DNA from 2 places in the Vibrio sp. QJM3NY_15 genome. Region 2 is predicted to be linked to the other one. Evidence: riboswitches for the same ligand, from Rfam matches in the RefSeq annotation. Region 2 holds a riboswitch; the other holds the start of a gene.
The links. Region 2 has a riboswitch for lysine ahead of lysC (lysine-sensitive aspartokinase 3). Riboswitches for the same ligand answer to the same signal wherever they lie in the genome.
Positions count from the first base shown of each region.

Region 1 (12,396 bases), 880 kb from region 2:
ATGAAGCTGAAGCGGTATTAGCTCATGAAGTGAGCCACATCGCGAATGGTGATATGGTGACCATGACGTTAATGCAAGGTGTCGTAAACACGTTCGTTATCTTCCTATCTCGTTTCATCGCCAACATTGTTGCGTCGAATGACAATGAAGAAGAGGGTGGCAGCAACATGATGGTGTACTTCGGTGTGTCTATGGTGTTGGAATTGGTATTCGGTTTCTTAGCAAGCTTCATTACCATGTGGTACAGCCGTCATCGTGAATTCCATGCCGATGCAGGTGCAGCAAACCTAGTAGGTAAAGAGAAGATGATTGCAGCGTTAGAGCGTCTAAAGGTGAGCCACGAGCCACAACTAGAAGGTTCTATGATGGCGTTTGGTATCAACGGTAAGAAGTCTCTTACTGAGCTACTAATGAGCCACCCGCCACTAGATAAGCGTATCGCGTCTCTACGTAACATGTAGTCGCAACGTATTCTGTCGTCGCTAGTCGACAAGAGACCTTTGAAAGGCTTCCTTCGGGAGGCCTTTTTTGATCTTGGCGTTTAAGGATGTTTCTCTAATATGGTTTGCAGTATTCGAATAGGGGAGGCTAGTTGGAAAAGTCAGGTTTGATTGACGACTGTTGTTTTACTTAGGGACTATTGTTCGAAACATTTGTTCATACGCAACAAAAAGGCTTCCACATGGGAAGCCTTAGTCTATTCTGTGAGTCGAAATTCGAATCTTACAGCTTGTCAGTTAGCTCGATAGCTTGACCGATGTAGTTCGCTGGAGTCATCTCTTTCAGACGAACTTTCTCGTTTTCAGGAATCTCAAGGCCATCGATGAATGCACGCATGCCTTCGCCATCTACACGTTTACCACGAGTTAGCTCTTTTAGCTTCTCGTATGGCTTCTCGATGCCGTAACGACGCATTACTGTTTGTACTGGTTCAGCCAATACTTCCCAGTTTTTGTCTAGCTCAGCAAGTAGCGCAGCGCGGTTAACTTCAAGCTTGCTAATACCTTTCAGAGTCGAAGTGTATGCAATGATTGCGTAGCCAACACCAACACCTAGGTTACGAAGAACCGTAGAGTCAGTAAGGTCACGCTGCCAGCGAGAAACTGGAAGCTTTTGTGCAAGGTGGCTGAATACTGCGTTCGCTAGACCAAGGTTGCCTTCAGAGTTTTCGAAGTCAATTGGGTTAACTTTATGCGGCATTGTAGAAGAGCCGATTTCGCCAGCAATAGTCTTCTGCTTGAAGTGACCAAGAGCGATGTAGCCCCAAACGTCACGGTCGAAGTCTAGAAGGATAGTGTTGAAACGAGCAACAGCATCAAACAGCTCAGCGATGTAATCGTGAGGTTCGATTTGAGTTGTGTACGGGTTCCAAGTTACGCCAAGAGATTCAGTGATGAATTCTTCGCTGAACTGGTGCCATTCAACTTCTGGGTATGCAGAAAGGTGTGCGTTGTAGTTACCTACAGCACCGTTGATTTTCGCTAGGATCTCAACGTTTTCGATTTGCTTGTATTGACGTTCCATACGGTACGCAACGTTAGCCATCTCTTTACCCATAGTAGAAGGAGAAGCAGGCTGACCGTGTGTACGAGACAGTAATGGAATGTCACGGTACTCGTTCGCAAGTGCTTTGATAGCATCAATTACGTTACGAATTTCTGGAAGAATCACTGTGTCACGAGCTTCTTTAAGCATAAGCGCGTGAGAGGTGTTGTTGATGTCTTCAGAAGTACATGCAAAGTGAATAAATTCGTTTACAGCGTGAAGTTCAGGAACGCCAGCAACTTTCTCTTTCAAGAAGTACTCAACCGCTTTAACGTCGTGGTTAGTCGTGCGCTCGATCTCTTTGATACGTAGAGCATCTTCTTCACTGAAGTTAGCTGCTAGTTCATCAAGAAACTGGTTAGCTTCTGCACTGAACGCTGGTACTTCTTTGATTGCATCTGTAGCTGCAAGCTTTTGTAACCAACGAACTTCAACGATAGAGCGGTACTTTAGTAGGCCAAACTCACTAAAGATGCTGCGTAATGCAACAGTCTTGCTTCCGTAACGGCCGTCTACTGGTGAAACAGCAGTCAATGCTGACAGTTCCATGGTGTTCTCCTGAATTGAGTTTTCTAAATTTTGAGAGGTTTATACCAGTAACAATCTCAATTGTCACGCATATTGCGCAATCGTTTGCGTGAGAATTGTGTTGGTACAAAAAACAAGCTCGCGACGAGGCGCGAGCTAATAAATTACATGCGAGCTAGCAGGATTTGAGCCTGCTCGATCATTTTTTTGCGACCGAAGATAAGGTGGCGACGTTTGCCGCCAACTTGACGCCACAAAACAGCGCTTCGAATGCCTGATAACAGCAGGGCACGAACCTTATGTTGGCTCGATGTCTGTTGAAGTACTGCTGGCGTACCAGAAACCTGAATACGAGGACCAATAGGGCTCACTACATCTAAGTAGATGCTCGCAAGGTTGCTGATCATTTGCTCATCAAACAGATCGAAGTGCTCAGTTTGACGCTCTGCGGTTTGAATACGATCGCCAAGCTGTGACATAGAGTCATTGCGAGCAGATAGTTTACGTTCAAGCGCCATCAAGCTGATGATGTAGCGAGTAATGTCGCTACCAGCAGGAGTACTGTCGATACCCTTTACTAAGCATTCAAGGCCTAGCTTTAGGTTCGCCTCACGGCCAAATACACCCACAGTGTTCGCTGGGTTAGTATTTAAAATGGCATTGAGTGAAGCTTCGAAGGCATCTTTATCACAACGGCCGTCTTTCGCTACTTGTTGAACCAAAGCCACAGCTTGGCAAATTCCAGCGAAAGCAATAGTACGGTCATAAAGTGTATTAGCCACGTAGTAACTCCTAGTTGTTTTCTATCGTTTGTTGTTCGTTCGATTAGATTAGATGCGTTTTTCGATGATACCACCACCAAGACATACTTCATCTTGGTAGAACACAGCCGATTGGCCTGGTGTTACAGCGATTTGCGGCTCATCGAAGATAACCTTAATGTTATCATCGTCAATTGGGATGATTGTACAAGGAATATCTGTTTGACGGTAACGTGTTTTTACCGTGCATGTCATAACTTCAGTAATTGGGGTGCGATTAACCCAATGAAGCTGAGATGCGAACAAACCTTCTGATTTAAGAAGCGGGTGGTCTTTACCTTGAACCGCGATCAGAACGTTACGCTTAAGATCTTTTTCACCAACAAACCATGGCTCTTCGTTACCGCCGCCACCTTTAGTGCCGCCAATATGAAGACCTTTACGTTGACCCAAAGTATGGTACATCAAGCCTTGGTGTTGACCAATCACTTGGCCTTCTGGTGTCTCGATATTACCCGGTTGAGCAGGTAGGTATTTGCCTAAGAACTCCGTGAACTTACGCTCACCGATAAAGCAGATACCGGTAGAGTCTTTTTTCTTCGCAGTGATCAAGTCTTGCTCTTCAGCAATACGGCGCACTTCAGGCTTCTCTAATTCACCCACAGGGAATAGGCTGCGTGCCACTTGATCTGAACTTAGCGTGTATAGGAAATAGCTTTGGTCTTTATTGCTGTCTAAGCCACGTAGCATTTCTGGTTTCACGCCAGCGTCTAGTTCTTCTTGAGTTGGGAAAGTACGACGAACGTAATGACCCATAGCAATGTAGTCTGCATCTAATACTTCATCCGCAAACTCTAAGAATGCTTTGAATTTGATTTCTTTGTTACAAAGGATATCTGGGTTCGGTGTACGACCCGCTTTGTATTCTTCAAGAAAGTACTCGAATACATTATCCCAGTACTCTGCTGCAAAATTGATAGTGTGAAGGTGGATACCTAACTTGTCACATACCGCTTGAGCATCAGCAAGGTCTTCAGCTGCCGTGCAGTATTCTTCGTTATCGTCTTCTTCCCAGTTTTTCATGAAAAGGCCTTCTACCTGATAGCCTTGTTGCTGAAGAAGATACGCCGATACTGACGAATCTACACCGCCGGACATACCGACAATTACTTTCTTTTCGCTGTTTCCAGAGCTGATATCTGACATGTCTAAACACCGTTACTATTACTTGGTCGCAGATTCTAACAGAAAGAGAAACACCGTGACAGATCCGAGACCGGAATCACAGTTTCATTTGCACAAATATTGCGCTGACTTCGTTAGAGAATCGCATGAACGCGAGGAGACTCGCTAGGATGTCAGATCTATATGTGGCATAGTCGCTCGAAATCCAAGACCTGAGATAAAAAATGTCTGAACAAAATGAGTTTATGCAAGAAGAACAGTTGATCGAGATTATCGAGAACCAACTTGAAGATGGCCAACCTGTGAAAGTAAAAGAGACGCTGATGCGTTTAATGATGACAGGTACTCCTCGTGAAGAGGCAATTGCTGCAATGGCATGTGCATTGGCAATTGAGGTATTTGACGTGATGAAAAACGGCGCTGAGTTTAATCAAAAACGTTACGCCGAGCATTTGGGCATGCTGCCTGATTTAAGCTTTATGGAAGGCGAATAAAAAAATAGCCTAGCAAACGTTTGCTATAGTTTGAAAGATTGCCGCGTTAAATATAGCGCGGTAGAATCCGCCACCTATTTCCCCTTGACTTAGACTAGCCTTATGAAATTCCCTGGACAACGTAAATCAAAGCACTATTTTCCGGTTCACGCTCGTGATCCTTTAGTAAGCCAAGCTCAAACTAGCAAAAGAATGTCACGTACTCATATTATCGGTATTGACCAAACTTTGGTGGATATTGAAGCGAAAGTGAGTTCTGAGCTAATCGAAAAATACGGCCTAAGTAAGGGACACTCACTGGTTATCGGTGATGAAGCTGCTGAATCCTTATATCAAGAATTAAAAGAACAGTGCCTGATCACTAATGAATACGCTGGTGGTACGATCGGTAACACATTACACAATTACTCAGTATTGGCGGATGACCGTTCAACACTGTTAGGTGTAATGAGCCAAGATATTAAAATTGGTAGCTACGGTTACCGCTATTTATGTAATACATCAAGCAGAATGGATCTGAACCATTTACAAGGGGTAGATGGCGCAATTGGTCGTTGCTTTGCATTAATTACAGAAGATGGTGAACGTACTTTCGCAATTAGCGAAGGACAAATGAACCAATTAAAACCAGAAAGCATTCCTGAGAAAATCTTCAAAAGTGCTTCTGCTTTAGTATTAACAGCGTATCTAGTTCGTTGTAAGCCAGGCGACCCTATGCCTGAAGCAACAATGAAAGCGATCGAATACGCGAAGAAATACGATGTGCCTGTTGTTTTAACACTTGGTACTAAATTCGTTATTCAAGATGACCCAGAGTTTTGGAAAGATTTCCTTGAACAGCACGTAACCGTTGTTGCAATGAATGAAGACGAAGCTGAAGCTTTAACAGGTGAAAGCGATCCTCTTGCTGCTTCGGACAAAGCACTCGATTGGGTAGACTTAGTTCTATGTACGGCTGGCCCTGTTGGCTTGTTTATGGCGGGTTACACTGAAGACGCTGTGAAGCGTGAAACGTCATTACCGTTGTTACCAGGCTCAATTGCTGAATTTAACCGCTATGAATTTAGCCGTCCTGCGCATAAAGACTTATGTGACAACCCAACGAAGATCTATTCGCATATTGCGCCTTACATGGGTGGTCCAGAAAAGATCAAAAATACCAATGGTGCAGGGGATGCGGCGTTGTCGGCTTTATTACATGATATGGCAGCAAATAAATATCATAAAGAAAATGTGCCGAACTCTAGCAAGCATCAACATGCATTTTTAACGTATTCATCTTTTTCACAGGTTTGTAAATATTCAAACCGTGCAAGTTATGAAGTGTTGGTTCAGCACTCACCACGCTTGTCTCGCGGCCTTCCTGAAAGAGAAGATAGCCTAGAAGAAGCATACTGGGAAAGATAAGATATTTTTATCGTTCTCATTTATATTTCTAATAGCGAAATATAAAAAAGGCTCCGAAAGGAGCCTTTTTTGTTTCTGAATATATTGAAGCCGTAAATAATACTTTAGTCGACTTTAATATTAATTCTATTGCTTAGCGTGTAATTGATTACCCACTAAGTAAACTAAATGTTTAGATAGCAAACTCTTCTAGAGATTTACCAGCATCTAGTTGTTCTTGGATAGCTGAAGGCGTACGACCTTGACCTGTCCAAGTTTTCTCATCGCCATTGCCATCTACATATTTGTATTTAGCTGGACGAGGAGCACGTTTAGCTTTTGCTGTTTTTGTTTTTGCTTCACCAGAAAGCGCAGCAATAAGATCAGCAACATCGATGCCGTCTTTTGCAATTTGTTCAGCAATAGCAGAAAGCTTAGCTTCTTGCTCTGCTTTAGCAGCTTGTTCTTCAGCTTCAGACTCTTGACGCTCTTGTACAACAATAGTTAGCTTGTCTAGTGCTTCTTCAAGTTGCTCAAGAGTTAATTCACGTGAGAATGCGCGAAGGCTACGGATATTCAATAAAGTTTTTGTTAATTCAGACATGATATTTTCCATCAAGGTAAACTAAATAATCTTCCTAATAATAAACAGAGCCTAGGAATAAAACAAATAGTATTTCTTGTATTGGTTATTTAAATATAAAAGTGAGATGAATAGTTGAAAAAGAAACGACTCACTTTTGATGAATTTATAATAATTATTAAGATTTTCTTAAAAATCGATATGTGACTGGTGGAGTAATTGCTTTCTGTAGACTATTTTTGTATTGATTAGTTCATTAACAAAACCCTATTTTTCTCGGAATGATATGTTGCATTGTTGCTCTTGATGAGTACAATTGCGGCTACCTGATGCGATGCTTTGGTTAATTTGTTGTTAAACTCTGGTTTACACGGTTAATAATGTTATCGCACGTAGAGGTGCAATTATAAAAAGTAGTTTTCGTTGGGGTGATGCCAATGAACGGGAATGAAAGGTCTAATTGCCGAAGTAAATTGTATATCTAAGCAATTTGCTGGGGTTGTGCTCAATAGGTACAACACTGCCATAGTCTTAATTTTAAACTATGGAGCGCTACTGTAGGGTTGGGTGAAGTGTTCACTTCCCTTTCGCTTAGTTCAACATGAGCTTGATAAGTCGTATCAAGTTTGTCTGCAGTAGATCTCTAGCCAAATAAAAAACTGGTTTTTGAAGATCATGAATTTAATAGATTTTGCAACATCGCCTTTATCGCTGCTTCCTCCTTTGGTTGCATTGACTCTTGCTATTGTTACCCGCCGTGTATTGGTTTCTTTGGGTGTCGGTATCGTCATGGGTGCGATTCTACTTGCTGATTATTCAGTAGGTAACGCAGCTAGCTACGTGTTTACTAAAGCATCTGGTGTTTTCATCGAAGATGGTGGTATCAACACTTGGAACATGAGCATTATCGCATTCCTACTTATCCTTGGAATGATGACCGCTCTATTAACACTTTCTGGCGGTACTCGCGCATTCGCTGAATGGGCACAGTCTCGTGTGAAGAGCAAACGTGGTTCAAAACTACTTGCAGCCTTCTTAGGCGTATTCATCTTTGTCGATGATTACTTCAACAGCTTAGCGGTAGGTGCTATCTCTCGCCCTGTAACAGACCGTTTCTATGTATCTCGCGCTAAGCTAGCTTATATCCTAGATTCTACTGCTGCTCCTATGTGTGTGATCATGCCGGCTTCTAGCTGGGGTGCTTACATCATTACTATTATTGGTGGCATCTTAGTAACACACGGTGTGACAGAGTATTCTGCACTGGGTGCTTACGTTCGTCTTATTCCAATGAACTTTTACGCTGTATTCGCACTACTGATGGTGTTTGCGGTAGCGTGGTTTGGTCTAGACGTTGGTAAAATGCGCGAGCACGAGATTGAAGCATCACAAGGCCGTGGCTTTGATGGTGACAATGATCAAAAGCAAGCTCATGACCTGAACGAAGAGCTAGATATTGAAGAGAGCGAGAACGGTTCTGTTTCTGATCTCGTAATGCCAATCGTATCGCTAATCGTAGCAACAGTTGCTGCCATGCTTTACACGGGTGGCCAAGCGCTGGCTGCTGACGGTCAAGCATTCAACCTGCTTGGCGCGTTCGAAAACACTGATGTAGGCAAGTCTCTTGTTTACGGTGGCGTGTTAGGTCTGCTTGTTGCGCTAGCGACAGTATTCAAGCAAAAGCTACCAATGTCTGATATCGCAAGAACAATGTGGATCGGTGCGAGCTCAATGTTTGGCGCGATCCTTATCCTTGTGTTTGCATGGACAATCGGTTCTGTTATCGGTGACATGAAGACAGGTTCGTACCTATCATCTCTAGCGACTGGTAACATTGATTACCACTGGCTACCAGTTATCTTGTTCCTTCTTGCTGGCCTAATGGCATTCTCGACAGGTACATCTTGGGGTACGTTCGGTATTATGCTTCCTATCGCGGGTGACATGGCTGCAGCTTCTGACATCGCGCTGATTCTACCGATGCTAAGTGCGGTTCTAGCTGGTTCAGTATTTGGTGACCACTGTTCTCCAATCTCTGACACAACGATTCTGTCTTCTACCGGTGCTCGTTGTAACCACATTGACCACGTATCGACTCAGCTTCCTTATGCGCTGTCTGTAGCGTTTGTATCGTGTATTGGTTTCATCACGCTAGGTATGACGTCTTCAATTGGCATCGCGTTTAGTGCTGCGTCTCTAACGTTCGTTGCAGTATGTTTTGCATTGGCTTACTTCTCTCGTTGCAAAATGGCGACGTGCAAAAGCTAAAAGTGAAAGTTAATCAGTAAAGTATCAGGGAGGCATTGGCCTCCCTTTTTTGTACCTGTTAATTTAATTTTAAATTTCGTGAAAAAAGTTCGAATAAATGGTTGAAAAAGGATGTGACCTTAGTTAGTGTGGAGACAAGACAGCAAACAACCTAAGAGCTGATAAGTATGCGTAAACTAGTAATGAACATTCATCACCATCATCACCCTATCTAGTCTTTCGGGGAGATTTACGTATACCCGGGAGCAAGAATTCTCCCGGAGGTTAAGTCAAAGAATTTAGATTTAAACCCTCGGGACGACAAAGTCTTCCGGGGGTTTTTTAGTTTTAGCGCTTTTAAATAATCAATAAATTCAAATATTTGCACAGGGATACAGCAATGCAGACACAACGCCTAAGAATCGCAATTCAAAAGAAAGGTCGCTTAAGTAAAGAGTGCCAAGATCTACTTAAAAAATGTGGTGTTAAATTTAACATCATGGGTGAGCGCCTAGTTGTTCATTCACTAAATATGCCAATCGACTTGTTACTGGTTCGTGATGATGACATCCCAGGTCTTATCATGGATGGTGTCGTTGACCTTGGTTTCATCGGTGAAAATGAACTAGAAGAAGTTCGCCTAGACCGTGTTGCTCTTAAAGAGCCTTCAGAGTTCCGCACACTACGTCGTTTAGACTTCGGTGGTTGCCGCCTTTCTATCGCTATCAACAAAGACGAAGAATACAACGGCCCACAAGATCTAGCGGGCAAACGTATTGCGACCACTTACCCACAACTACTAAAAGCCTACATGGACGAGCAGGGTGTTGAATTCAGCACTTGTATGCTAACAGGCTCGGTTGAAGTAGCTCCTCGCGCAGGCCTGGCAGACGCTATCGCCGATTTGGTTTCTACAGGTGCGACGCTAGAAGCAAACGGCCTAAAAGAAGCAGAAGCTATCTTCCAATCTAAAGCAACACTGATTCAACGTGTTGGTGAGTTTGACGCTGACAAGACTGCATTGATTGAAAAACTACTGACTCGTATGCAGGGTGTTCAACAAGCAAAAGAGTCGAAGTACATCATGCTTCACGCGCCAACATCTCAGCTAGAGCAAATCAAAGCACTACTGCCTGGTGCTGAAGATCCAACGGTTCTTCCTCTATCAACAGACAAAGACAAAGTTGCCGTTCACCTAGTAAGTACAGAGAATTTGTTCTGGGAAACTATGGAACAATTGAAAGAGTTGGGTGCAAGCTCAATCCTAGTACTACCAATCGAAAAAATGATGGGGTAACTGCTATGAGAACCGTTGTTTGGCAATCATTAAGTGAATCACAGCAAGACTCAGTATTAGAGCGCCCAGCGATTGCTGAAGGTGCGAATATCACAGCAACTGTGTCTGGTGTAATTGCAAAAGTAAGAAATGAAGGCGATGCAGCGCTCAAAGAATTGACCGAAAAGTTTGATGGTGTGACACCGGAATCGATTCGAGTACGTTCTGAAGAGATCGAAGAAGCCTGCGCGCGTTTAACACCAGAGATGAAGCAAGCGCTTGAGCAAGCTTATCGTAATATTGCTAAGTTCCACGAAGCTCAAAAACCACAACCGATTAAGGTTGAAACTCAACCAGGTGTGGTTTGTGAGCAAGTGACTCGCGCTATTAATACGGTGGGTTTGTACATCCCAGGAGGCAGCGCACCACTTCCATCAACGGTTCTTATGTTGGGTGTTCCTGCTCAGATTGCTGGTTGTCGTAAGGTTGTGCTTTGTTCACCTCCGCCAATTGCAGATGAAATCTTGTATGTCGCTAAACTTTGTAAAATCGATGAGGTTTACAATGTAGGCGGTGGTCAAGCGGTTGCAGCAATGGCGTATGGTACTGAGAGTGTTGCAAAGGTCGATAAAATCTTCGGCCCAGGTAACGCTTACGTAACGGAAGCTAAACGCCAAGTAAGTAATGACTTCCGTGGCGCTGCGATTGATATGCCTGCTGGACCGTCTGAAGTGTTAGTGATTGCCGATGAAACAGCAGATGCAGATTTCATTGCTGCGGATTTGCTGAGCCAAGCGGAACACGGTCCTGATTCTCAGGTTGTATTGGTAACACCATCTCCAGTGATTGCCGATCAAGTAACCGATGCGGTACAGAAACAACTGAAAGAGTTGTCTCGAGCAACGATTGCTCAGCAAGCATTGGCATCAAGCCTAATTATCATCGCTGAATCGATCACTCAAGCAATTGCGATTTCGAACTTCTACGGCCCGGAACACTTGATTGTTCAGACCAAGAATCCACGTGAACTGCTGCCATTGCTAGACAATGCAGGTTCAATCTTCCTTGGTGATTGGTCTCCTGAGTCTGCGGGTGATTACGCTTCTGGTACAAACCACGTGTTACCGACTTACGGTTACACCAAAACCTATTCAAGCCTAGGTTTGGCGGATTTCTCTAAGCGTATGACGGTACAAGAGTTAACAGCTGATGGCTTACAAGGCCTAGCGCCAACGGTAGTCACAATGGCAGAAGCCGAAGGTTTGGATGCACACAAACGTGCGGTGACCATCCGAATTGAAAAGTTAAATAAAGCGAAATAAGGGTAGGGCATGGAAAAGTTAGCAAGAAAACAAGTTCAGGCTCTAACACCTTACTTGTCTGCAAGACGCATTGGTGGCAGCGGAGATGTATGGTTGAACGCCAACGAATCTCCGTTTGATAACGAGTACACCTTAAATCTGACTCGACTTAATCGCTACAGCGAGTGTCAGCCTAAAGAGCTAATCGATGCTTACGCTCAATATGCAGGTGTTGCACCAGAGCAAACGTTGACTACTCGTGGTGCTGACGAAGGTATTGAGCTTTTGATTCGTGCGTTCTGTGAGCCAAATGAAGATGCGATTCTTTACTGCCCACCAACCTACGGTATGTACGCAATCAGCGCGGAGACTATCGGTGTTGAGCGTAAGGTCGTGCCGCTGACGTCTGAATGGCAATTGGATTTACCGGCGATTGAAGCTCAACTTGATAACGTAAAAGTGGTCTTTGTTTGTAGCCCAAATAACCCAACAGGTAACTTAGTTAACCGTAAAGACATCGTTAAACTACTTGAGATGACTCAAGACAAAGCCATTGTGGTGATGGACGAAGCGTATATCGATTTCTGTCCTGAAGCATCAACGGTTGATTTGCTTGCTCAGTACCCGAATCTAGCGATTCTTCGAACTCTCTCGAAAGCATTTGCATTGGCGGGTTTACGTTGCGGATTTACTCTAGCAAACCAAGAACTGATTGATGTACTGTTGAAAGTGATAGCACCTTATCCAGTGCCTGTTCCTGTTGCTGACATTGCTGTTCAAGCGCTGTCAGAACACGGGTTAGCAAGAGCAAAATTTCAGGTTCTTGATTTGAGTGCCAACCGAGCTTATTTACAAGCGGGCCTAATGGGCATGCCTCAAATAACGGTATTCGATGGTTGGGGTAATTACCTTCTGGTTAAATTCCCTAACGGTGATGATTTATTCAAAGCAGCATGGGACAGCGGTATTATTTTACGTAATTCGCCAATTGAAAACTGTGTTCGCATTAGTATTGGTAACCGCGAAGAGTGCGAAAAGACACTTGGATTCATTCGTAACTTTTATCAGTAACGAACGGCTTATCAGTAAT
Region 1 covers NZ_CM173517.1:1,198,598-1,210,993, forward strand. The annotation lists gene htpX (protease HtpX) at 1-461, shown strand, start outside; gene purB (adenylosuccinate lyase) at 724-2,094, opposite strand; gene hflD (high frequency lysogenization protein HflD) at 2,238-2,855, opposite strand; gene mnmA (tRNA 2-thiouridine(34) synthase MnmA) at 2,904-4,040, opposite strand; gene AC3CKG_RS05380 (hypothetical protein) at 4,244-4,513, shown strand; gene AC3CKG_RS05385 (inosine/guanosine kinase) at 4,616-5,920, shown strand; gene AC3CKG_RS05390 (H-NS family histone-like protein) at 6,093-6,503, opposite strand; lysine riboswitch at 6,868-7,045, shown strand; gene AC3CKG_RS05395 (Na+/H+ antiporter NhaC family protein) at 7,158-8,750, shown strand; His leader region at 8,941-9,076, shown strand; gene hisG (ATP phosphoribosyltransferase) at 9,130-10,026, shown strand; gene hisD (histidinol dehydrogenase) at 10,032-11,327, shown strand; gene hisC (histidinol-phosphate transaminase) at 11,337-12,377, shown strand.
Region 1: another riboswitch for lysine. It lies ahead of AC3CKG_RS05395 (Na+/H+ antiporter NhaC family protein); the one in region 2 lies ahead of lysC (lysine-sensitive aspartokinase 3).

Region 2 (12,396 bases):
GTGGTCTGTAAGGGCTGCTGGAGGTATCAGAAGTGCGAATGCTGACATGAGTAACGATAAAGGGAGTGAAAAACTCCCTCGCCGGAAGACCAAGGGTTCCTGTCCAACGTTAATCGGGGCAGGGTAAGTCGACTCCTAAGGCGAGGCCGAAAGGCGTAGTCGATGGGAAACGGGTTAATATTCCCGTACTTCTTACAATTGCGATGGGGGGACGGAGAAGGCTAGGTGGGCCTGGCGACGGTTGTCCAGGTTCAAGTATGTAGGCGGAAAGTTTAGGTAAATCCGGACTTTCTTAACGCTGAGATACGATGTCGAGCTACTACGGTAGTGAAGTCATTGATGCCATGCTTCCAGGAAAAGCCTCTAAGCTTCAGATTGTAAGGAATCGTACCCCAAACCGACACAGGTGGTCGGGTAGAGAATACCAAGGCGCTTGAGAGAACTCGGGTGAAGGAACTAGGCAAAATGGTACCGTAACTTCGGGAGAAGGTACGCTCTTATCAGTGAAGTCCCTTGCGGATGGAGCAGACGAGAGTCGCAGATACCAGGTGGCTGCAACTGTTTATTAAAAACACAGCACTGTGCAAAATCGTAAGATGACGTATACGGTGTGACGCCTGCCCGGTGCCGGAAGGTTAATTGATGGGGTTAGACTTCGGTCGAAGCTCTTGATCGAAGCCCCGGTAAACGGCGGCCGTAACTATAACGGTCCTAAGGTAGCGAAATTCCTTGTCGGGTAAGTTCCGACCTGCACGAATGGCGTAATGATGGCCACGCTGTCTCCACCCGAGACTCAGTGAAATTGAAATCGCTGTGAAGATGCAGTGTACCCGCGGCTAGACGGAAAGACCCCGTGAACCTTTACTACAGCTTGGCACTGAACATTGAACCTACATGTGTAGGATAGGTGGGAGACTATGAAACCGCGTCGCTAGATGTGGTGGAGTCGTCCTTGAAATACCACCCTTGTAGTTTTGATGTTCTAACGTCGGTCCCTGAATCGGGATTACGGACAGTGCCTGGTGGGTAGTTTGACTGGGGCGGTCTCCTCCCAAAGAGTAACGGAGGAGCACGAAGGTGGGCTAAACACGGTTGGACATCGTGTGGTTAGTGCAATGGCATAAGCCCGCTTGACTGCGAGAATGACAATTCGAGCAGGTGCGAAAGCAGGTCATAGTGATCCGGTGGTTCTGAATGGAAGGGCCATCGCTCAACGGATAAAAGGTACTCCGGGGATAACAGGCTGATACCGCCCAAGAGTTCATATCGACGGCGGTGTTTGGCACCTCGATGTCGGCTCATCACATCCTGGGGCTGAAGTCGGTCCCAAGGGTATGGCTGTTCGCCATTTAAAGTGGTACGCGAGCTGGGTTTAGAACGTCGTGAGACAGTTCGGTCCCTATCTGCCGTGGGCGTTGGAAAATTGAAAGGGGCTGCTCCTAGTACGAGAGGACCGGAGTGGACGAACCTCTGGTGTTCGGGTTGTCATGCCAATGGCATTGCCCGGTAGCTAAGTTCGGAATCGATAACCGCTGAAAGCATCTAAGCGGGAAGCGAGCCTTGAGATGAGTTTTCCCTGGCGCTATAAGCGTCCTAAAGGGTTGTCGTAGACTACGACGTTGATAGGCAGGGTGTGTAAGTGCTGCGAGGCATTGAGCTAACCTGTACTAATTGCCCGTGAGGCTTAACCATACAACACCCAAGGGGTTTTGTGGACTCAATAGAAAGACCAGACCTTGAATGAGTTTGAAGAGAGACTTTTAAATCAGTTTTCCGAATTTTAAAATTTGCTTGGCGACCATAGCATTGTGGACCCACCTGATTCCATGCCGAACTCAGAAGTGAAACACAATAGCGCCGATGGTAGTGTGGGGTTTCCCCATGTGAGAGTAGGACATCGCCAGGCTTTAAATTAAATCTTTAGGTTGACCGACCTGGAGATATGGACGCTCACTTAGTGAGTTGACCACTGCGGAGTGGTAGTTCAGTTGGTTAGAATACCGGCCTGTCACGCCGGGGGTCGCGGGTTCGAGTCCCGTCCACTCCGCCACTTATTCGATAACCTCGCCTAGTGCGAGGTTTTTTCGAATCTGAAATAAGATAAAGTTTTAGGGGTGTAGCTCCAATTGGCAGAGCAGCGGATTCCAAATCCGCGTGTTGGGAGTTCGAATCTCTCCACCCCTGCCATATTTAAGGCTCTAGCAGAAATGCTAGAGCCTTTTTACTTTCTGAATCTAATTACGCCATTAGCAAAGCAGCGGATTCTCCGGCTTACCAAAATAGCGCGTGTTGGGAGTCTAAACTTCTACTCCTGCCACATACAAAGCCTCAGCAGAAATGCTATGGCTTTTTTACGTCTGTTGCTTCTTCGAAGCAATGTTGGGAGAACTAGGCGTCCTCCTAACTTGCCAGTCTGGTTGAATCTCCGGAGTGCCGACTCAGTCCTCCTCTGGCATATTTAAGGATCTAGACTGCACGTCCCGGTAGAAATACTAGACCCTTCTTGCTACTGCATCAGATGTTTTATAGATAAGTTTCGGTTCTAGAACATTGGTGTGCGAAGCTTTAACTCTAATTACAATTCCTCTTCGATCGTGGTTCTCTTTCTACACTTTATTATGCTTTCAATGCTTCACTTGAAAAGAGGGCCATGTATCTTTACTCGAATGTACTCAAACTGGTGGTTGCTTGTTGGCTAGTTTGGGAGCATTAGGTACAACAAAGAGTCGTGATTGCATAAACAGTCATGACGCTTAAATATAAAGGGGGCAACTTGTAGGATAGAGAGACGTGCTTACCGATGGACACAGGTACAAAAAAGGCCGCTTATACTAAGCGACCTTCGATTATATTTTTCGGTGTTAATCCAATTCTTTCTCAGCTTGTTTCGCTTTCTCTATCATAGGAGTAATTGTCGAACCTTGAACTAATATTGAGAACACAACAACAGCGTATGTCATGACAAGGATAATCTCTTTAACATCAATTGACTTGTCTTCAATAACCCAAATGCCTGAAGGGATTGAAAGTGCCATTGCTAGAGCTAGACCACCACGCAAACCGCCCCAGGTCAGGATCTTGATTGACCAAGGGTTGTAAGTTCTAAAACGTTTAAATCCAATATAAGACAAGAAAACACTTAGGTAGCGTGCACTTAGTACTAGAGGGACTGCGAATGCCATTAAAATCCAGTCTTCTTGGTGGAATTTGAATAACAGCATCGACATACCGATCAATAAGAACAATACGCCGTTTAAGAACTCATCGATTAACTCCCAAAAGTGATCTAGGTGATCCTCACTCTCTTTCGAGAATCCAATAAAGCGAGTCCAGTTACCAATCATGATACCTGATACCACCATCGCTAATGGTCCTGATACATGTAGAACTTCAGCAAATGCATAACCAGCAGTTGGGATGCCTATAGTTAATAGCAACTCCATTGAGTGATCATCGGTATTGCTGATTAGGTAGTGGAATACCAGACCTAAAACAAAACCGTAAACGATGCCGCCAATCGCCTCTTGGACAAATAACATTGTCACACTACCAACTGTCGGAGCCTCTGTTCCGAATGCAATGGTAAAGAGTGTTACGAAGATGACTAGGCCAAAACCGTCGTTGAATAGAGATTCTCCCTCGATTTGAGTAGAGATTCGTCTGGGAGCATCGAGTTTCTTTACTATGGCTAATACGGCAATTGGATCGGTTGGAGATATAAGAGACCCAAACAGTAAGCAATAAATCAGGTCAAATTGAATACCGATAAATTGACAAAACCCATAGAGCACAAATCCAATAAAGAAGGTTGAAAACAGTGTTGCACCTAATGCTAATACAGTTATTTCCCACTTCTGATCTTTTAAGTTTGGTAGTTTAATCCCCAAGCCGCCCGCGAAGAGTAAGAAACCTAATATTCCTTTCAGGAGGAAGTCTTCAAAGTTGATGCTGGCAACTGTCTCTGAGGCGATGTCTGCCAATTGGAACCAATTGTTTTGTCCTGCAATGATAATCAATAGAGATAACATCATTGAGCCAGCTGTAATGGCGATGGTTGTCTGCATTTTACCAATTTTGGTATTCACGAAAGCAATAAGCATGGCTGCAGCGGACAAGAAGCATAAGGTGTAATAGACCGACATTGGGATTCCAATATGTAACAAAGTATGAAAATTAATTTTCGTTGTCTCATGCTTAAATAGCAAACACTTTTTGTCATAGCTTAGTAATCAATTTCCTTTTTTAGACGTCTAGACTCCTTTTTAATGTGTGATAGGATGGAGGGATAATTAAAGGAATGAGGCTGTACCGTGGGAAGTAATGTAAGGCAAAAGATTGAGGCTCTGTTAAAGCAACGAATTTTACTGATTGATGGTGGCATGGGTACCATGATTCAGGATTATAAATTGGAAGAGCAGGACTATCGTGGTGAGCGCTTTGCTGATTGGCATAGTGACTTAAAAGGTAACAATGACCTTTTGGTACTTACACAACCTAAGCTTATCAAAGGTATCCACACGGAGTATTTGGAAGCAGGTGCAGATATCCTCGAAACCAATACCTTTAATGCAACAACCATTGCTATGGCCGACTATGATATGGAAAGTCTTAGCGAAGAAATTAACTATGCTGCTGCTAAACTGGCTCGAGAAGCGGCAGATGAATGGACAGCGAAGACGCCAGAGAAACCTCGTTTCGTGGCGGGTGTTTTAGGTCCAACTAACCGAACTTGTTCTCTCTCCCCAGATGTTAATGACCCGGGCTATCGTAATGTGAGCTTTGATGAACTTGTAGTGGCTTATTCTGAGTCGACTCGTGCTCTTATCAAAGGTGGGTCAGACCTTATTCTTATCGAGACTATCTTCGATACACTTAACGCGAAGGCATGCTCTTTTGCCGTTGAATCAGTCTTTGAAGAAATGGGTATCACTTTACCAGTTATGATCTCCGGTACTATCACCGATGCATCTGGTCGAACGCTTTCCGGACAAACGACGGAAGCATTCTACAACGCCCTTCGTCATGTAAAACCAATCTCGTTCGGTTTGAATTGTGCATTAGGCCCAGATGAATTGCGCGAATATGTCGGTGAGATGTCTCGTATCTCCGAGTGTCATGTTTCTGCACACCCTAACGCGGGTTTACCTAACGCATTTGGTGAGTATGACCTGTCTCCAGAAGATATGGCTGAACACGTCAAGGAATGGGCTGAAAGTGGCTTCTTGAACTTGATTGGTGGTTGTTGTGGTACGACGCCAGAACATATACGCCAAATGGCAAAAGCTGTTGAAAGTGTAACGCCGCGCCAATTACCAGATTTACCCGTCTCTTGTCGTCTCTCTGGTTTAGAGCCATTGACGATATCCAAGGAATCTCTGTTTGTTAACGTGGGTGAGCGAACCAACGTTACGGGCTCTGCTCGCTTTAAGCGCCTTATTAAAGAAGAGCTATATGATGAAGCTTTGAGTGTGGCTCGAGAGCAAGTTGAGAACGGCGCTCAAATTATCGATATCAACATGGATGAAGGGATGCTAGACGCTGAAGCGTGTATGGTTAAATTCCTAAATCTATGTGCATCTGAGCCTGAGATCTCGAAAGTACCAGTCATGGTCGACTCTTCAAAATGGGAAGTTATTGAAGCGGGTCTGAAATGTATTCAGGGTAAAGGCATCGTCAACTCTATCTCATTGAAGGAAGGGAAAGATAAGTTTGTCGAACAAGCGAAACTGGTTCGCCGATATGGTGCAGCGGTTATCGTGATGGCGTTCGATGAAGTTGGCCAAGCTGATACTCGAGAGCGTAAGGTTGAGATTTGTACTAATGCCTACAATATTCTGGTTGATGAAGTGGGTTTCCCACCTGAAGATATTATTTTTGACCCGAATATTTTTGCTGTGGCAACGGGTATTGATGAGCATAATAACTATGCGGTCGATTTCATTGAAGCGGTAGGAGACATCAAACGAGACTTACCTCATGCAATGATCTCTGGTGGTGTATCTAATGTTTCATTCTCATTCCGAGGTAATAACTACGTTCGTGAGGCTATCCACGCAGTATTCCTATATCACTGTTTTAAAAACGGTATGGATATGGGTATCGTAAATGCTGGGCAATTAGAGATTTACGATAATGTGCCTGAGGATTTGCGTGAAGCCGTTGAAGATGTGGTTCTAAACCGCCGAGATGACTCCACTGAGCGCTTGCTAGACATCGCGACTGAATATCTAGAACGTGCAGTGGGGAAAGTTGAAGATAAATCTGCTTTAGAGTGGCGTACCTGGCCAGTAGAAAAGCGCTTAGAACACTCTTTAGTGAAAGGTATTACCGACTTTATTATTGAAGATACCGAAGAAGCTCGTGTTAATGCCTCCCGCCCTATCGAGGTGATTGAAGGCCCATTAATGGATGGCATGAACGTGGTTGGTGACCTCTTTGGTGAAGGTAAGATGTTCCTTCCTCAAGTGGTGAAATCTGCACGTGTTATGAAGCAAGCAGTAGCCCATCTAGAACCATTTATTAATGCAACCAAAGATGTTGGTGCGACTAACGGAAAAATCTTACTTGCGACCGTAAAAGGTGATGTTCACGATATCGGTAAAAACATTGTGGGCGTTGTCTTGCAGTGTAACAACTACGAAATTATCGATTTAGGCGTGATGGTTTCATGCGAAAAAATCCTTAAGGTCGCTAAAGAAGAGAACGTCGATATCATTGGCCTTTCGGGTTTAATCACTCCTTCATTGGATGAGATGGTTCATGTGGCTAAAGAGATGGAGAGACAAGGCTTCAAACTGCCTCTTCTGATCGGTGGAGCAACCACATCCAAAGCGCATACAGCCGTTAAGATTGAACAGAACTACTCTGAGCCTGTGGTCTACGTAAACAATGCTTCACGTGCGGTGGGTGTATGTACCTCATTGCTATCTAACGAATTGAAGCCTGCATTTGTCGAGAAGTTGGATATTGATTACGACCGTGTGCGAGATCAGCACAATCGTAAGAAACCACGTACCAAGCCTGTTACGCTTGAGCGCGCTCGAGCTAATAAAGTGGCGATTGATTGGAGAGCTTATACGCCGCCGGCCCCCGCTAAGCCTGGAGTGCACATCTTCAATGATTTTGATGTTGCGACTTTACGTCAGTACATCGACTGGACTCCATTCTTTATGACATGGTCGCTAGTCGGAAAGTACCCTGCAATTCTTGCTCATGAAGAAGTGGGCGAGGAAGCGAAACGCTTATTCAAAGATGCGAATGATTTATTGGATCGAGTACAGAAAGAGAAGTTACTTGAAGCTCGTGGGATGTGTGCGATGTTCCCTGCCAACAGCGTTGGCGATGATATCGAAGTGTATACCGATGAATCTCGTACTGAAGTGTTAAAGGTTTTGCACAACCTTCGTCAACAAACCGAGAAGCCAAAAGGTTTTAACTACTGTTTGTCTGATTATATTGCTCCGAAAGATAGTGGTAAAGCGGACTGGATTGGTGGCTTTGCGGTGACTGGTGGTATAGGTGAGCGAGAGCTTGCTGATGAGTACAAAGCCAACGGTGATGACTACAACGCAATTATGATCCAGGCGGTTGCTGACCGATTGGCTGAAGCGTTCGCTGAATACTTGCATAAAGAAGTGAGAAAGGACATTTGGGGCTACTCGCCGGATGAGGATTTGTCTAATGACGATTTGATTCGCGAGAAGTACCAAGGTATTCGTCCAGCTCCGGGTTACCCTGCTTGCCCAGAACATACCGAAAAAGGTACGTTGTGGGAGTTGATGGACGTTGAAAAAGCGATCGACATGTCACTAACCACGAGCTACGCAATGTGGCCTGGTGCTTCAGTGTCTGGTATGTATTTCTCACATCCTGATGCTAGATATTTTGCAATTGCACAGATTCAACAGGATCAAGTGGATAGCTATGCCGACCGTAAAGGTTGGGATATGTTGGAAGCTGAGAAGTGGTTAGGTCCAAACATTAACTAGTTTGAATCTATGACGAACTTTGATTCGTAACGTAAAAAAGAGAAAGGGTTGCTTAATAGCAACCCTTTTTGTATCTGTAATTTAGTTATTTATCTGTCGATGATAAACGGACTATCTATTCAAATAACTCTTGATGAAGTTTTTGAATCGCCAACTTAGACACAGATTCATCTAGCAAGAAGCATAGGTTGTGTGGGCTTGCTCCGTAACAAATCATACGTAGGTTGAAATCTTCTAGAGTGCCGAATACCTGCTTTGCATAGCCTTTGCTTTCGCTCATGTTGTTACCAATAAGAGCAACAAGGCATAGGTCGTGTTCAATATCCACGGAACACAGTTCTTCAAGCTCAAGGCGAGCGGCTTCTGGTAACTCAGGGGCACCACCAGATGTATCGGTTTGATCGAGTGTCAGTGAAACACTGATCTCTGAGGTAGTGATAAGATCGACCGAGATCTTATGTTTAGCAAGGATCTCGAACACCTTCGCCAAAAAGCCATAGGCATGGAACATGTTAGCGCTGCGTAGCGTAACCATGGTTTGATTGCAGCGTAGGGCAAGCGCTCTGAACAGAGGAGAGCTTTCAACTTGTTGACGAATCCATGTTCCACCGAGCTCTGGCGCTTTTGATGAGCCGACAAAAACCGGGATTTGATGGCGTAGTGCCGGGACTAGAGTCGAAGGGTGTAATATCTTCGCGCCAAAATTTGCCATCTCAGATGCTTCACTGAAGCTGATCTCTGGGATAGGAGATGCTTTCGATGCGATGCGTGGATCTGTGGTGTAGATACCTGGAACATCAGTCCAAATTTCTAAGCCAATCGCTTGTACCGACTCCGCAATCAGTGCAGCTGAATAATCACTGCCGCCACGACCTAACGTTGTGGTGTTACCTTCGCTGTCGGCACCGATAAAACCTTGGGTAACGACAACTTGTTCTTCGCAAAGTGGAATCAGTTTCTGCTGTGCAAGGGCTGCAATATCTTCCAGTTGTGGTTCTGCTTTACCGAAATCATCATTGGTGCGCATCACTTCTCTGATATCAAAACGAACCGCTGGTGTACCACGTTCGCGAATGATTTGAGTGAGGATATGTGTCGACATCAGTTCACCACAGGCGACAAGGTGATCAGTCAGCTTTGTGCTTACTTGGAATGATGCTGCTTCGGCTGCACTCACAATATCATCGAGAATGTTATGAACCTCTTTCTCGACACAGCTCGGATCGGCTAACTGAGCAAGAATCGTATTATGAATGTCGGTTAACTGTGTGACTGATTCTTGGCGACGAGTTTTATCTTGAACACCATTCGCGAGTTCAACAAGCAGGTTAGTGACGCCTGAGCACGCGCTGCTCACGACCAGTTTCGTATTCGAGTTATTTTCAATAATGGCAGCACAACGGCTCATTGCTTCAAAGTTGGCAACACTTGTTCCACCAAACTTAGCGACATTAAAAGAACCAGCTACATTAGATGCACTCACGATATATCTCCCACGACTTCCTAAAATAAAATTACGGTTGGGTAATCCAACGTCCGATGTTTTTCGAAGAGAGTATTTAGAGCAAAAAGAGAGGAATTATTAGAATAGTAACCTCAGAAGCTCCTCACCATATAGAAATGGCGACAGTTGCCGGGATTCAGCCCGCTCAACCGATAATAAAGGTCCTGCATCCTTTTATTATCTCGGCACTGCTCCCCCTTAATGTTTTGTATTGGAAATGCGGTTCCACAAAACATCTGCCTGGGCAGCGCTCCTCTTCTGCTAGATAGCCATTTCATTGAACGTGTTTGCGGTAACAATGTCAATCCGTAACTGGAGATATTTAAAAAATAATTTTAACAATTATGTGACACTGGTGTGACCTCAATACTTATGGCTAATTGCTGAGGTAATCAATTTGCTTTAGGGTGGATTGTTCACAACATTAACGTAAGGGATGTACATGTCTAATTTAACACTCACTACTGCTATTGATAGCTTTTATCCGCCGCACCGAACGTTAATGGGACCGGGGCCCTCAGACATTTCGCCTCAAGTTCTACAGGCCTTGAGCCGCCCAACCATTGGTCACCTCGATCCGTTGTTTATCGCGATGATGGATGAATTGAAACAACTTCTTAAGTATGCATTCCAAACAGAGAATGAGTTTACGATTGCCGTTTCTGCTCCAGGCAGTGCGGGTATGGAAACGTGTTTTGTTAACTTGATTGAGCCTGGCGAGAAGGTGATTGTTTGTCGCAACGGTGTTTTCGGTGAACGTATGCGAGAGAATGTTGTGCGTTGTGGTGGTGAAGCGATCCTTGTTGATGATGAGTGGGGCAAACCCGTCTCTGTGGAAAAGGTAGAAAAGGCATTGGCAGAAAACCCAGATGCTGTTGCTGTCGCATTTGTGCATGCAGAAACGTCTACTGGCGCGTTATCGGATGCTCAAGCGATTTCCGCAGTCGCTAGTCAATTTGATGCATTATCGATTGTGGATGCGGTGACATCATTAGGTGGTGTGCCATTGTTGGTTGATGAATGGCAACTCGATGCGGTTTATTCAGGCAGTCAAAAGTGTCTATCTTGCGTTCCTGGACTGTCTCCAGTGACTTTCTCTCAACGTGCGGTTGAGAAGATGAAGGCGCGCAAAACACCGGTACAAAGCTGGTTCCTAGATCAGAGCTTGGTATTGGGTTATTGGAGTGGAGAAGGTAAGCGTAGTTACCACCATACTGCACCCGTCAATAGCCTCTATGCTCTGCATGAGTCGTTGGTTCTATTGAAAAATGAAGGCCTAGACAATGCTTGGTCACGTCACTATGCGATGCACCAAGAACTTAAAGCTGGCGTAGAAGCTTTAGGATTAAAATTTGTGGTTGATGAAGAGAGTCGCCTACCTCAATTGAATGCGCTTTACTTCCCTGAAGGAATTGATGAAGCCAAAATCAGAACACAACTTCTAGAAGAATATAACCTTGAAATAGGTGCTGGCCTTGGCTCTTTAGCTGGAAAGGCTTGGCGTATTGGTTTAATGGGTTATGGCGCTCGAAAAGAGAATGTCGCTTTGTGCTTAAAAGCGTTACAAGACGTTCTAAAATAGTAGCTATAAACTGAAGTTCAAAAGAAAAGCGCACGAGAGATCGTGCGCTTTTTTGTGTCTAGGCTAAACGTCATTACAGCAAAATGATTCTAGATCCCTTGGCATCATTTAGCTGAAGAAATGTTGTTTTCTGCTTCTGATATCTTCTTATACTGAACCTTTGAAAAGTCTCGATTTGGGAACAAGAAGCTCGCTTCACTACGAATTTGTTCTGCTTTGCTGTGATCGCCCAACCCTTGATACGCGAGAATCAGGTTACTGTAGAAAGCAGGCCTTGGTTTACTCTTTATGATCTCTAGCGACCAATCTATATAAGGCTGGATCAGGCTAGGATCGGCTTTGTAGAGGCCAATATTTAGATAGGTACTGTACACGTCCCAATCATAGCGATCTTTCCATACTACGGGGTTCGTTACCTGCTTAAGAATGTCCGGGTTTTTCGGCTTAGACAGTTCAAATTTAGTGAGTACATAATTGGTATGTAAGGCACTAAGCATGTAAAAACTCACCAAGATAGGAACGACTAAGCTCGACACTCTGAATATGGTTTTACTGACGATACTAAACGGCTGCTGATAGTGGCGAGAAGTCCGTTGATCGACCCAGTAAATCAAAATGATAAAGGTTATCCAGTGAATCGCCGAGTGGTAAAAAGGATACTCAAGCTGAGAATGTAAGAGTATCGGTATGAACAGCGCAAGTAGTGCTAGACGTGTTCCTTTCGCTGAGTTAGCTATGCGTGACATCACCAATACCGCAGCAATCAAGATACCGATAATTGGTACAATTCCACCTTCTACTCCCCAAAACAGAAACTCATTATGTGGGTGATCCATTGAGGGAAGGCCGGGATGATAATTTGAGTTAAGTTGATGTTGGCGAGCCGTGTATAGCGTGTATTCGGATTCGAATTTTCCGTAGCCATAACCGGTAAATGGCTTTTCGATCATCATATCGAGCGCTTGTGGGAAGGTATAGGCTCGTGGACTTTCTAAGTTTGCTTTTTTACTGGCGAAACTATCAGTTGCGCTGAGGCTGATCACCGAAAAAGCGACGACGATACCGACTACCACTGATGCGCACCATCCGTAGAAGCGTTTCTTAGTAGAGAACTTGTATAGATAAGGCAGAATGCAGACAAACCCGATTACGGCAGCCAACCATCCGGTACGTGATGCGATGATGATCAGCAAAGGTACGGTTAAGGTTGGTGTTAGGTATAGTAAGAACGACTCGCTAATTTTGTGATTATATTTAGCTGGCTGTCTTGCTAAAAGATACGCTGAAAGCACAAAACCTGTAGCAAGAAAGCTTGCCATGAC
Region 2 covers NZ_CM173517.1:314,952-327,347, forward strand. The annotation lists rRNA gene AC3CKG_RS01465 (23S ribosomal RNA) at 1-1,692, shown strand, start outside; rRNA gene rrf (5S ribosomal RNA) at 1,791-1,906, shown strand; tRNA gene AC3CKG_RS01475 (tRNA-Asp) at 1,974-2,050, shown strand; tRNA gene AC3CKG_RS01480 (tRNA-Trp) at 2,111-2,187, shown strand; gene AC3CKG_RS01485 (cation:proton antiporter) at 2,862-4,142, opposite strand; gene metH (methionine synthase) at 4,311-7,988, shown strand; gene lysC (lysine-sensitive aspartokinase 3) at 8,104-9,471, opposite strand; lysine riboswitch at 9,581-9,758, opposite strand; gene AC3CKG_RS01500 (aminotransferase class V-fold PLP-dependent enzyme) at 9,935-11,074, shown strand; gene AC3CKG_RS01505 (PglL family O-oligosaccharyltransferase) at 11,179-12,396, opposite strand, start outside.